Regions from separate parts of the Oceanisphaera sp. W20_SRM_FM3 genome, predicted to be linked through region 4. Evidence: predicted binding sites of a transcription regulator. Region 4 holds the regulator's gene; each other region holds the start of a gene.
The links. The regulator LexA, encoded in region 4, represses DNA repair genes until DNA is damaged. The targets are predictions, from matches to a motif close to ANCTGTNTNNNNANACAGNT.
Positions count from the first base shown of each region.

Region 1 (3,157 bases), on a different contig from region 4:
GCTCACATAAAACCACATAGGCGAGGGCGGCCAGTAAGGTGCAGCCGCTCATGGTAATCAACATATATAACGGCGAGCCATCGGGCAGCAGCGCCACAAATGCCGCCACCAAGGCCGCAGAGCCAAAGCGCAGCGTCCCTGCCATGGACGATGCCGTGCCCGCCAAGTTCGGTAAGCTGCCAAGTAGGCTGGCCATGCTGTTACTGCCGATGGTGGAGATCACACCCACGTACAACATGATGGGCGCCACCACAGACCATAATCCCCAGCCCATTAACGGACCAATCGGCATCAGCAGTCCGGCCAATAACTGCAGCCCCAGCGCTAAGCGCAACATAGTGCGCGAGCCTAAGCGGTGCACCCAGCGGCCATTAAAAATAGTGAACAGCATCAAGCTGATGACGTTTAAGCCAAATAAGTAGCCCACATGCTGGGGAGCTATGCCATAGATCTCGATGTAAATAAACGAAGCACCGGTTAAGAAGGCAAACATACCGGCAAAGGAAAAGGCGCCACACAACATAAAGCCCAATGCCATCGGACTAGTCAGCAGGCGTAAGTAGCTGCGCAATATGGAGCCCAAATGCAATGGTTGGCGGCGCGCTAAGGGCAAGGTCTCGGGCAGACGAAAGTTGCACGACACCGCAATAATGACGGTAAAACCCGCTAACACCCAGAAAATGGAGCGCCAACCAAACCAATGGGCCAAATGCCCGCCCAGCATAGGGGCAATTAAGGGCGCGAGCGTCATCACCAAGGTGATATAGGACATAGTGCGAGCAAAGTCTTCGCGGTTAAATAAGTCGCGCACTAAGGCTTGTACTACCACGGCCGACGCTGCTCCGGCAAAGCCTTGCGCGGCGCGCAACCAAGTCAGGCTTTCTACGCTAGTGGCCATGGCACACAGCATGGCGGCGGCGGCAAATACTAACATGCCGCCTAGTAATACCGGACGGCGGCCTTTGGCATCGGAAAGGGGGCCAAACAACAGTTGACCTAAGGCAAAGCCGGCAGTGTAGGCGGCAAGCGTGGCTTGTACGCGATGGGAGTTACTGGCCAAGGTTTCGGCGATGGCCGGCATGGCTGGCAGGTACATATCGATGGCCAGTGGCGTGAGGGCGGACACGGCGCCAAGCAAGATAATTAACGGTAACGATGCGTGAGCTGACATACGCCGCAGATTCCTCCAAGCAAACAAGCGCTCCTTGCGGTTGTCGACAAAATAAAGCAAAAAAAGCTAGGTACTAAATCCGTGTACCTAGCCTAGGGGAAGCGCGAGCTGCAGACCGCTGAGTGTCACCTTCTCACTATCGGCCACAAACGCTAAGCTTGCCAGCTCACACTTAACAATCTCACGAGTGAGCAGCTGAAACTGTGTTGTATCAGGCCCTGACTCTAAGCCCGCCAGTATACGGGCAAGTGCGCGGTAAAGTCATAATTGAGCGAGCTTAAGACGCTTAAAATCGCGCTCAATTTTTTACCCGGTGTGATGCGATAGGCTTGCAACTGGGTCTACATAATATTACTGTATGCCCATACAGATAAGGAGTCAGTAATGGCAGTAACAATACAGTATCTCGTGGTTAGAAACGGAATCGAAAAAATGACGTTTATTAATAAAAAAGACGCCGATGCTTACGATCGTCTGCTCGACTTGGCAGAGCACCTAGATGAAGTGTTGGAACGCGCGCCGATCACGCTAAATGAAACCGATCGTGAAGCGCTGGCGCTGTTTTTAGCCGAAAACCAAGACTTGCTCAGCGGACCGAAAAAACAGCCCGCCAAAAAAGCCCCTAAGCCCGCCCGTAACACCAAAGAGGCTGAGCCTGCAGCTGCAGAAGATGCTGAGCCAGAAGACGACATTAACGCCGTGGCTTGATGGCTAACTGTGAGGCGTAAAAGGTGAGGCGTGAGGGAAAACCCTGTTACGCCTCCTCGCAACCGTTGTGCTTGGCACCTCAGAACCTGCTATGCAGGTTTTCGCGGCTAAAGCACGCGACTACCGCAGAACTACAGCTTTGCTGCTCCATGCCGACAGCGATGTTACCGTTTTTGTTTAGCTTGGTGCTCGGCGCTGTATTTTTGCCTGGACCTCACGCCTCACGCGTAATCAGTGATACAAAGTCCGATACAGGCCTTCTTGCGCCAGCAATTCTTGGTGCGTGCCAGACTGGCTTATCTTACCGTCTTCAAATACCAGTACCCGATCCGCTTGGCGCACTGAGCTGAGGCGGTGCGCCACTATTAAGGTGGTTCGTCCCTGTAAAAATTCCGCCAATGCCGTATGCAGCTTATTTTCGGTATCTGTATCGAGCGCAGAGGTGGCTTCATCTAAGATAACGATGGCCGGATTTTTTAACACCATGCGCGCGATGGCGAGTCGTTGCTGTTGGCCGCCGGAGAGCTTCATGCCGCGCCTGCCTACTTGGGTGTCCAAGCCTTCGGTCATGGTAAAAACCACATCAAAGAGTTGCGCTACCTTAAGGGCTTGCCACAGTGCCGCGTCGTCATGCTCATCGCCCAAGCACAGATTGGCGCGAATGGTGTCGTTAAACAGCACGGGTTGTTGTAGAACGGTGGCGATGTGTTCACGAATAATGGGAAAGCCAATCGCTTGGCTGCTAACCCCACCAAAGCGAATTTCGCCGCTGTCAGCGGGATACAAGCCTAATAACAGTTGAATAAAGGTCGACTTACCGCCGCCGCTGGCACCCACCAGAGCCACTTTTTCACCGGCGTGAATGTGCAAGTTGACTTGGTCTAATACCTTGCGCTCGCCATTATAGGAAAAACTCAAATCTTGCACGCTGATGGGCAGGGTAGTAACACCCAAAAAAGGATCAGCCTGCGGCGAATGCTTAAGGTCGCCCACGGCTTGTCGATCCGTGTCAGTACCTAATGCCAGCATATTATTGATGCGCTTTAACGCAGCACTGGCCGCATAAAATGAATATTGCATATTCAGAAGATCTTGTATCGGTCCCATCATGAACCACAGATAACTGAAGACGGCAAAGATCTCACCCACTGTCAGGTTGGTATAAAGCACCATTATCATACCGGCGGCGCGAAACACCTCTACGCCAGATAAAAACAGCAAGAAGCTAGCGCGACTGGCCGCTTCGCTCTTCCACGCATAATCGATAGCGGTGTCGCG
Region 1 is NZ_JBGQOP010000016.1:14,791-17,947, reverse strand. It holds gene ACEN2G_RS09780 (Bcr/CflA family multidrug efflux MFS transporter) at 1-1,171, opposite strand, end outside; gene ACEN2G_RS09775 (YebG family protein) at 1,556-1,879, shown strand; gene ACEN2G_RS09770 (ABC transporter ATP-binding protein) at 2,111-3,157, opposite strand, start outside.
Region 1: a site for LexA is predicted at 1,524-1,543, ahead of ACEN2G_RS09775 (YebG family protein). Genes of this name have one in related genera too.

Region 2 (3,157 bases), on a different contig from region 4:
TGATCTGGTGCCCTATCTTACATGGCATTATTTTACCGTTTCGCTCACCTAAAGTTGCAAAGCTCTATGCGTCGGTGTGGATGGAGGAAGGCTCCCCCTTGATGGTGATCAGCCGTCGCCAACAAGTCGCGCTCAGCCAGATGTTGCAAGATGCCGGCATAGATATGCCAGTGGCGTTAGGCATGAGTTATGGCGAGCCTTCTATTAATACTGCTTGGCAAGAATTAAAAGCAGCAGGTGTCGACCGCGTCATTATTTTGCCTCTTTACCCTCAGTATTCGGTAAGCACCTCGGCGTCGGTATTTGATAGCTGGGCGAAACTGATGAAAAAAGAGCGTCGTTTGCCGGCATTTCGCTTTATTCGCGATTACCACGATAACCACGGCTACATTAAAGCCTTGGCGGAGTCGGTGCGTGCCAGCTGGCAAGAGCACGGCCAAAGCGAGTTATTGTTGTTGTCTTATCACGGTATTCCGAAGCGTTTTGAAGACCAAGGTGACCCGTATGGCCAGCAGTGCCATCGCACCTCTGAGCTGTTGGCCGCCGAGTTAGGCTTGGCTGCGCATCAGTGGCGCACTACCTTTCAGTCGCGTTTTGGTCGTGAAGAATGGCTGCAGCCCTATACCGATGAAACCATGGAGAAGCTGCCCGGCGAGGGCATTAAAAACATCAGCGTTATTTGCCCTGCGTTTTCTGCCGATTGCTTAGAAACATTAGAAGAAATTTCCAGTGAAAACAAAGAGTACTTTTTGGCAGCGGGGGGCGAGCAATATCATTATATTCCTGCCCTAAACGATAATCCGGCGCATATTCGTATGATGATGGATTTGGTGTGTAAGGAAATAGCTTAAAATACAGCCATAAGCCATAAAAAAAAGACAATCTAAACCGAAATACAGTGCCGAGGATCTGGCGCTGTGTTTCGGTTTTTTTTGTAGCCGCCCATTTCTTCGGTGAAGAGACGGCCACCTTGTAACCAATTGAATCTATTGACGTTAAAGTCACTGAAACATGGCTGAACCTATGGGTAATCAGGTAAACCCGAGTATTTAAGCCTGAGTATTTAAACCTACAGTCCTCAAGTCAAATCGACCTCGACTTTCCTTACTCTCATCAGCAGTGCGCATTAACCGCTAGCTTTTTAATGACGCCGACTCTTCTTACATAAACGTAAAGTACTGCAGACCATATGCGATCCTTTCCAACACACGACGGCAGCAATGCTGGGGCTGGTTATGGCTTGCTCGATTAGCTGTGAGGACGCTTGTCTCGCATCAATAACACGGGCAGGATTAATACCGGCGTTAATAAGCAGCTGACGAGATAAAGGAGCAGGGGCGTTGGCGACTAAGATCCACCCTTGATTACCTTGACTGATCAGCGCCAAATTGCTGAGTAAGCCTGCTTGTTGCGTCGGGCTCCAGTGGCTGATATTGACGGTAGAAGTGGGTATCTGGCTTGATGTTAGTGAGTGACTATCTTGAGTCGTCATAGCAAGCGTGCCCCAAGCCAGAGATAAACCGGTTTTAGATGAAGCCGTCATAGATAGACAAGGTGAGGAGTGAGATAGCAGCATAGTGGCCATAAGCAGTTTGCGTTCCTGTGGTTAACTACTGTGTATCCATACAGTAATGATCATTCACAAAGAGATCAAGTAAACACTGGTTAAATTCACAGTATTTAGAGGTGATGATCATTAACCATTAGCTAAGGCCAAGCAGGGCGGGGCTTGTTGATTTTTTATTAACTTAAGGAGCAGTAAATATGGACAAGACACAACTCGAAACCATGGACAGTTTCATGGTGCTGAGTATTTTAAATGAGAAACTGCGCTTAGAATGCGACAGCCTAAGCACGTTAATCTCGCAATTTGAACTGGATACCCAGTGGTTGATTGCCAGCATGAGTCAGATTGGCTACCAATATGATGCCATCAGTAATCAATTTAAGCCGATCCCCTGCCAGTCAGTGTGAGCTTTATGACGTAACTTCTATGGCTTACCTTTTTTAACTAAAAGGCGGCGTGCTAACCTGAATGATTCATTTACCCCGTAAACGAGAGGCAATTATGGACGCAGAATTTTGGCATCAGCGCTGGCAAACGGCGCGCATTGGTTTTCATCGAGAGCAGATTAACGCGCAACTTACTCAAGAGTGGCCAACGCTTGCTCTCGCCAAACCGAGCCAAGTGCTGGTGCCTCTATGCGGTAAAAGCAAAGATATGTTATGGCTCGCCGAACGGGGCCATAAAGTGAGCGGTTTTGAATTATCGCCCTTGGCGGTAGCGGATTTTTTTGCTGAGGCGAATCTAACCCCCACCCAAACTGCCGTTGGCCCTTACCAATGTTGGCAAGCCGAGCAGTTACACATTTATCAGGGTGACTTTTTTCAGATAGATAAGTTTCAGGCGCATCATCTCGGGCAACAATTTGATGCCGGCTACGACAGAGCCGCCTTAATTGCCTTGCCTAAAGAGATGCGAGCGCAATATGTCGAACTGTTAGCTCGTCTACTCAAACCTGGTGCCAGCTTATTGTTAATCACAGTACATTATGCGCCTGAGCAACAGCAAGCTCCGCCATTTTCCATTGATGAACAAGCGGTATTCGCTTTGTTTACCCCTTACTTCACCGTAGCACTGCGCAGCAAAATGAAAGAAGGCCACGCCAACCCGAGAGTGGCCAGCGGTGAACTGAGCTTTTTCGATGAACTGTGTTTCGTGTTGGTTAGAAATAGTGAAGAGTAATTGGTCATTAGTCTTGCGAGAAGTGCCACGACGCGGCGATCCATGTTTTAGCCTAGCGCAGCCTGCAGGGTGGCGTAAAGCTAACATGAAATCTTGATGTTCAACCGCGTATCTACACTAGCACCGGGTGGCCGTGGGGGCTGTGTAAGAGTTGAGCTTGATAGCCAAAATATTGTTCTATATTTGCGGTTGTTAGTACATGCTCGGGGGTGCCTTGGCTAACAATCTGACCGGCATAGAGCAGCACCAGTTGATCGCCATAGCGCGCCGCTAAATTAAGATCGTGCACTATGATAAGTACCGCACAGCCCTCATTGGCCAAACGGCGTGCCTCACTCAATAAGCCATGTTGCTGGCCCAAGTCTAGCGCCGAGGTGGGTTCATCTAATAATAAGAGTCGCTGTGCGGTCG
Region 2 is NZ_JBGQOP010000002.1:230,756-233,912, forward strand. It holds gene hemH (ferrochelatase) at 1-851, shown strand, start outside; gene ACEN2G_RS02405 (hypothetical protein) at 1,142-1,585, opposite strand; gene ACEN2G_RS02410 (DUF4250 domain-containing protein) at 1,765-1,974, shown strand; gene ACEN2G_RS02415 (thiopurine S-methyltransferase) at 2,069-2,746, shown strand; gene ACEN2G_RS02420 (heme ABC transporter ATP-binding protein) at 2,859-3,157, opposite strand, start outside.
Region 2: a site for LexA is predicted at 1,612-1,631, ahead of ACEN2G_RS02410 (DUF4250 domain-containing protein). Genes of this name have one in related genera too.

Region 3 (3,157 bases), on a different contig from region 4:
GATGTTTGTTGGGATCAAACGGTGTACCTTGAGGGTCAATCTGTAACACCCCAAATTTTTCGACCGTATCTAACAACGACTTCAGCGTTAGCTCAACGCCCTCATACACAGCCTTAAAGCCATCATTCTCTTTATCTGTGTGCTCCAAAGCGCGCTCTAAACTGTCGATCACAGGCAATAAGTCAGTGGCGAATTTTTCTAAGGCAAACTTTTGCGCTTTTTCGACATCTTGTGCCGCGCGACGACGTAAATTTTCCATTTCCGCCAAGGCGCGCAAAGCATTGTCTTTCTCGCTTTGGGCGAGCTCATTAGCGGCAGAGAGCTGAAGTTCAAGCTCTGCAACAATAGCGTCACTGGCCGACTCAACAACCTCTGGCTCAAGCGCTGCGGTATCTGGGGTTAATGGCTCTTGCTCTACGCCCTGCTCTGCTTCAGGCTGATATTTGTTATCGCTCATCTCGTCTCCATCTCAATATTCTGGTCAACATTCTTGCTTGCCTGTTATATGGGGGAGCCCATGGCAAAATTCAAGAGAATATTTTTATCATTACCTTTCATAGGTAGCACTAACCGATGGGGTTATTTAGAATGAAGCTTATGCGGCCCTTTATTTTGCTGGCCACCTTGCTCAATTCATCATTTATGCTGGGTTATATCAATGGAAACTGAATTTAATACCATAGCGCTCATTGGCAAACCCGATCACGAAGGTGCCAACCAAACCTTGGTTGCACTCTATCAACACATTGCTGGCTTAGGTTTAAATGTGGTGATCGAGCGCCGCGTGGGTGAGCAGTTAGGGTTAGAGAATGTTGAACTGTTAGAAATGGTGGAGCTGGGCGAGCGTGCTGACTTGGCCATAGTGGTTGGCGGCGACGGCAACATGCTGGGTGCAGCGCGCGTGTTAGCACGTTTTGATGTGGCAGTGGTCGGTGTAAACCGCGGCAATCTAGGCTTCTTAACGGATTTATCACCCGACAGCTTTGAGCAACCGTTAGAGCGATTATTAGCCGGGGACTATCAAGCCGAGCAGCGCTTTTTACTGGAAACGCAAGTACATCGTCACGGCCAACTTAAGGCCAGCAATACCGCAATGAATGAGGCGGTATTACATCCAGGTAAAATTGCGCACATGATAGAATTTGAGGTCTATATCAATGGCGTCTTTATGTACAGTCAGCGCGCAGATGGCATGATAGTGGCCACCCCCACAGGCTCAACCGCCTACTCGCTGTCTGCGGGAGGCCCCATAGTCACGCCTAACCTCAATGCCATCACACTGGTTCCCATGTTTCCACATACCTTAAGTTGCCGACCCATAGTGATCGACGCCGACTCGCAAGTGAAATTAGTGATCTCACAAAACAGCAAGACCAGCCAAATGTTAATCAGTTGCGATGGCCATGTCTCGCTGGCCGTGCAACCCGGAGATGAAATTCACATCAATAAAAGCCCGCACAAGCTGAAACTCTTACACCCTAGAGGGCATAACTACTTTGAAGTCTTGCGTAGCAAACTGGGTTGGGGTAGCAAGTTGTTTTAAGGCAGCGCCAGGCGCTCGGCGCCGAGCTAAACAAAAAATAGCCACAGCGTTAAGCGTTAGCCGTCTTTCTGAGGCCAGTCATGATCTCAGTTAACTGTTTTTAGCTTGGTGTGGGGCGCTCGGCGCTTGCAGCTGCATCTTACCCTTGCTACTGTACAAAACAACAGTATACTGTTTATATAAACAGTATACTTTGTGCAGGGGATTTATCATGTTACTTCAGCTCACCATCAGTAATTTTGCCATCGTTTCCTTTCTTGAGCTGGACTTGCGTGCCGGCATGACCAGCATCACAGGTGAAACCGGTGCCGGTAAGTCGATCGCCATAGATGCATTAGCGTTAGCGCTAGGTGAGCGCGGTGACTCCGACTCGGTAAGACCCGGTGCCGATAAAGCCGACATTAGCGCCCGTTTTCGTATCGATAAACTCCCCCGCGTGAAAGCTTGGCTGAATGAGCAAGAGCTGGATGAACAAGATGAATGCATACTGCGCCGCACCTTAACGCCAGAGGGCCGTTCTCGAGGCTACATTAATGGCATGCCGGTGCCTTTAGCTCAATTGAAAGCATTGGGCGCCTTGCTTATCAATATCCATGGTCAACATGCCCATCAAGCCCTACAAAAATCAGACTATCAACGCACCTTGCTTGATGCCTATGCAGGCCATCACCAGCTACTACAAAAATCCAGTAAGCATTATCAATTATGGCGCCAGCTGAGTAATGAGCGTAAACAACTGAAACTCGAGCAAGCCCAGTGGCAAGCACAGCGCCAATTGCTCGAATACCAAGTGGCGGAGCTTGACGAGTTAGCCTTAAACACGGATGAGTTCCCTGAGTTGGAAGCAGAGCATGCACGTCTAGCCAATGGGGCTGAGCTATTAAACGATTGTCAGCTGGCGTTAAATATCTTGGGCGACGGTGATGACAGCAATGCCCTACAGCAATTGCGCCAAGGTTTAAAAGTTGTCACTGACTTGTGCCAAATGGATGCGCTGCTAAGCCCAGTGCAAGAAATGATAGAAAGCAGTCTTATTCAATTAGAAGAAGGCCACATAGAGCTGAGCCGCTATTTAGATCGCTTAGAGCTGGATCCAGAACGCTTGCATGAAGTTGAAGCCCGCATGACCAAAGTGATGGAGCTGGCTCGTAAACACCATGTGCAGCCAGTGGCGTTATCGCAGTTCCACCTGCAAATTAAAAGCCAACTGGCGGAGATGGATACCAACAACCACAGATTACAAGAGCTTGATGAAGAGGTTATTCAGGCTAAAGTGCAGTTTTTACAAGCCGCCGAGCGACTCAGTCACAGCCGCCAACGCTACGCTCAGTCGTTAAATAACCAGATTACCCAAAGCCTACATCAGCTGAGCATGGAGCACGGCCGCTTTGAAATTACCGTGACCGCCGATGACAATGCCGGTTTCTCGCCCTTAGGCATAGATAAAGTCGACTTCTTGGTGAGCACAAACCCAGGTCAGCCTATGAGCCCCTTGGCGAAAGTGGCTTCTGGCGGCGAGCTATCGCGCATCAGTTTGGCCATTCAGGTGATTACCGCGCAAAAAGTAGCAACCCCAACCCTTATTTTTGATGAAGTGGATGTGGGCGTCAGCGG
Region 3 is NZ_JBGQOP010000002.1:81,518-84,674, reverse strand. It holds gene grpE (nucleotide exchange factor GrpE) at 1-457, opposite strand, end outside; gene nadK (NAD(+) kinase) at 659-1,543, shown strand; gene recN (DNA repair protein RecN) at 1,755-3,157, shown strand, end outside.
Region 3: a site for LexA is predicted at 1,713-1,732, ahead of recN (DNA repair protein RecN). Genes of this name have one in related genera too.

Region 4 (3,157 bases):
TGGTTGGGTGAAACTCACGCTTATTGTCGTGAAGTCTTGCTGTTATGTGACGAACAGCCATGGGTTTATGCCAGCTCACTGTATTCCAGCGCCGCACTTGAGGCCCTACCCGCGCTCGGCGGCTTAGGCCAAAAAGCCTTAGGCGAACTACTGTTCGAACATCCGCAATTAGTGCGCAGTCGGTTTGAGTTTGCTCAGTTAACGGCAGCCGAGTCTCAGCAACTAGTCTTGCAAGTTCATCCTCATTTGCCAGCCTCCACTACCTCATCGCCATGGGCGCGCCGCTCTGTGTTGGCTATTCCCGAGGCAAGGGTCTTAGTCAGTGAGTTATTTTGTCTGCCGCCTGCGTTTACTAGAGAGTAATGTTATGACCAGCCTCACTTCGCCTAACCCTAATATGCCCACACTCACGCGACCTAAATGGCGCGCTTACATGGCGCTGGCTCGGCTCGATAAACCCATAGGCACCTTGTTATTGCTTTGGCCTACTTTATGGGCCTTATGGATTGCCGGTGAGGGCCGCCCGTCTTGGTGGTTATTGTTGGTGTTTATCGTGGGCGTGTTCTCGATGCGATCGGCGGGATGTGTGATCAATGATTATGCGGACCGGCATATTGATGGTCATGTAAAGCGCACCAATGGGCGGCCTTTGGTGACGGGGGAGCTGACCGAGCGCCAAGCGTTAGGTTTTTTTACATTCTTGGTCGGCGTGTCTTTCTTGCTAGTGCTGACTACCAACAAGCTGACTATTTTGTTGTCGGTGGCCGGCCTAGGTTGGGCTGCGCTGTATCCTTTTATGAAGCGCTACACTCACTTGCCGCAGCTATTTTTAGGCATTGCCTTTTCGTGGGCGATCCCCATGGCCTTTGCCGCCCAAAGTAATAGCTTGCCGCTGGGGCTGTGGTTATTGTTTGCCGCCAATCTGACCTGGACTGTCGCCTATGACACTATGTACGCCATGGTGGATCGTGACGATGATTTGCAGATAGGTGTTAAATCTACCGCCATCTTGTTTGGTCGCCGAGATAAGCTCATCATCGGCATCTTGCAGTTAGTGACGCTCATTCTCTTGGTGGCGGCTGGGCAAGCCTTTGCCTTAGGGGCTTGGTTTTATTGGAGCTTATTAGGCGCGGCGGGCTTATTTGTGTATCAGCAACGCCAGATCCGCGACCGAGAACGTGAGTTGTGTTTTCGTGCTTTTTTGAATAATAACTACGTGGGCATGCTGGTGTTTATTGGCTTAGTGCTGACGCTATTCTAGGCGGTTATGGCTGCAGTTTGGCGAAATTAAGGCTGTTATCTAGCCCTAAAGAGTGGGTCTGATATTTTATACTTGCTCCGGCGCGTATACTGGATATACTGACAGTTAACTGTATAAAAAAACAGGTGCCCTATGAAAGCGCTTACGCTTCGCCAGTCTCAGGTACTGGACATCATTAAAGATCAGATCCAGCAAACCGGTATGCCACCGACGCGTGCCGAAATTGCCAACATCTTGGGGTTTAAATCCGCGAATGCGGCAGAAGAACACCTTAAGGCGCTGGCCAAAAAAGGCGTTATTACCATGATGCCGGGTACCTCTAGAGGTATACGCTTAATTGAAGAAGAGCCAGAAGAAATGGGTTTGCCGCTGATTGGTCGCGTGGCCGCCGGCGAGCCGATTTTGGCCCAGCAGCACATAGAAAGTCATTATCAGTTGGATCCCGCCCTGTTTCATCCGGCTGCCGACTTCTTATTGCGCGTTAAAGGCATGAGCATGAAAAACATCGGCATCATGGATGGCGATTTGTTAGCGGTACACAAGACGCAAGAAGTACGCAATGGCCAAGTGGTAGTGGCGCGCCTAGACGACGAAGTCACGGTGAAGCGTTTTCAGCGTAAGGGTAATAAGGTCAGTTTATTACCGGAAAACGAAGAGCTTAGCCCCATAGAAGTGGACTTGCGCAGTCAAGAGTTGATCATAGAAGGCCTCGCCGTAGGTGTGATCCGTAACTCTGATTTTTAACTGACGTCGATTCTTAACGGGTTTTGGCCAATTCGCGTGAGGAAATTAGCCGCCTCACGCAGCCTGCCAGTATTTTTATTTTCTCTTTTTTAACCTTCGATTGTCCGTCTCTACTTCGTTCTAGCATATTGTAACCCCTTGTCTTAGCACGCGGTTCATCAGCGTAGCATCATTATTTTCTTTCCTTTTTCGCTTTCGATGCTTTACTTACTGTTAACGTCGAATGCCGCCACGTAGATCCGAATAGCACCATCATTCAACGTTAGTACGCCAATATTCAAGATTAACTTGGGGGTGGGTGGTGAAGCTAAATCCGTTGTTATTGCCTTTACTCATAGCCCTGCCGACGCAAGCGCAAACGCGTTTGAATATGACGACTGGCGTGACCGACATCAGCCAAAAAGTGTATGGCTTACACATGACCATATTCCTGATCTGCGTGGCCATTGGCGTCATTGTATTCGGCATTATGCTTTGGGCTATTATTCATCATCGTAAAGACAAGGGCGCACAGGCTGCTCAGTTTCATGAAAGTACCAAAGTAGAAATTCTCTGGACTCTGATCCCCTTCGTTATCTTGATTATTATGGCCATTCCGGCCACTCGTACCTTAATTGCCATGGAAGATGCCAGCCAATCGGATCTGACAGTGCAAGTGACGGGTTCGCAGTGGAAATGGCATTACAGCTACTTTGAACAAGATGTCGGCTTTTATAGCTTGATTGGTACTTTACCAGAGCAAATTCAAGGGCAAGTTGCTAAAGGTGAGAATTACCTGCTGGAAGTAGATTGGCCCTTAGTGCTACCCACAGATCGTAAAATCCGCTTCTTAATTACTTCTGATGATGTGATCCACTCTTGGTGGGTACCGGCGTTTGCCATTAAAAAGGACGCGGTGCCGGGCTTTATTAATGAAGCTTGGACGCGTATTAACGAGCCGGGTATTTACCGTGGCCAATGCGCTGAGCTATGCGGCAAAAACCATGGCTTTATGCCGATAGTGGTGGAAGCGAAAAGCGGTGCCGAATTCGATACTTGGCTGGCCGACGCTAAAGCTAAGCAGTTGCAAGCCAAAGCCGACGAACAAGCGCAATTGGCCACACAAATGACCATGGATGAGCTGATGACAACCGGCGAGCAGGTGTATCAACG
Region 4 is NZ_JBGQOP010000013.1:29,423-32,579, reverse strand. It holds gene ACEN2G_RS08730 (chorismate--pyruvate lyase family protein) at 1-363, shown strand, start outside; gene ubiA (4-hydroxybenzoate octaprenyltransferase) at 398-1,261, shown strand; gene lexA (transcriptional repressor LexA) at 1,394-2,005, shown strand; gene coxB (cytochrome c oxidase subunit II) at 2,307-3,157, shown strand, end outside.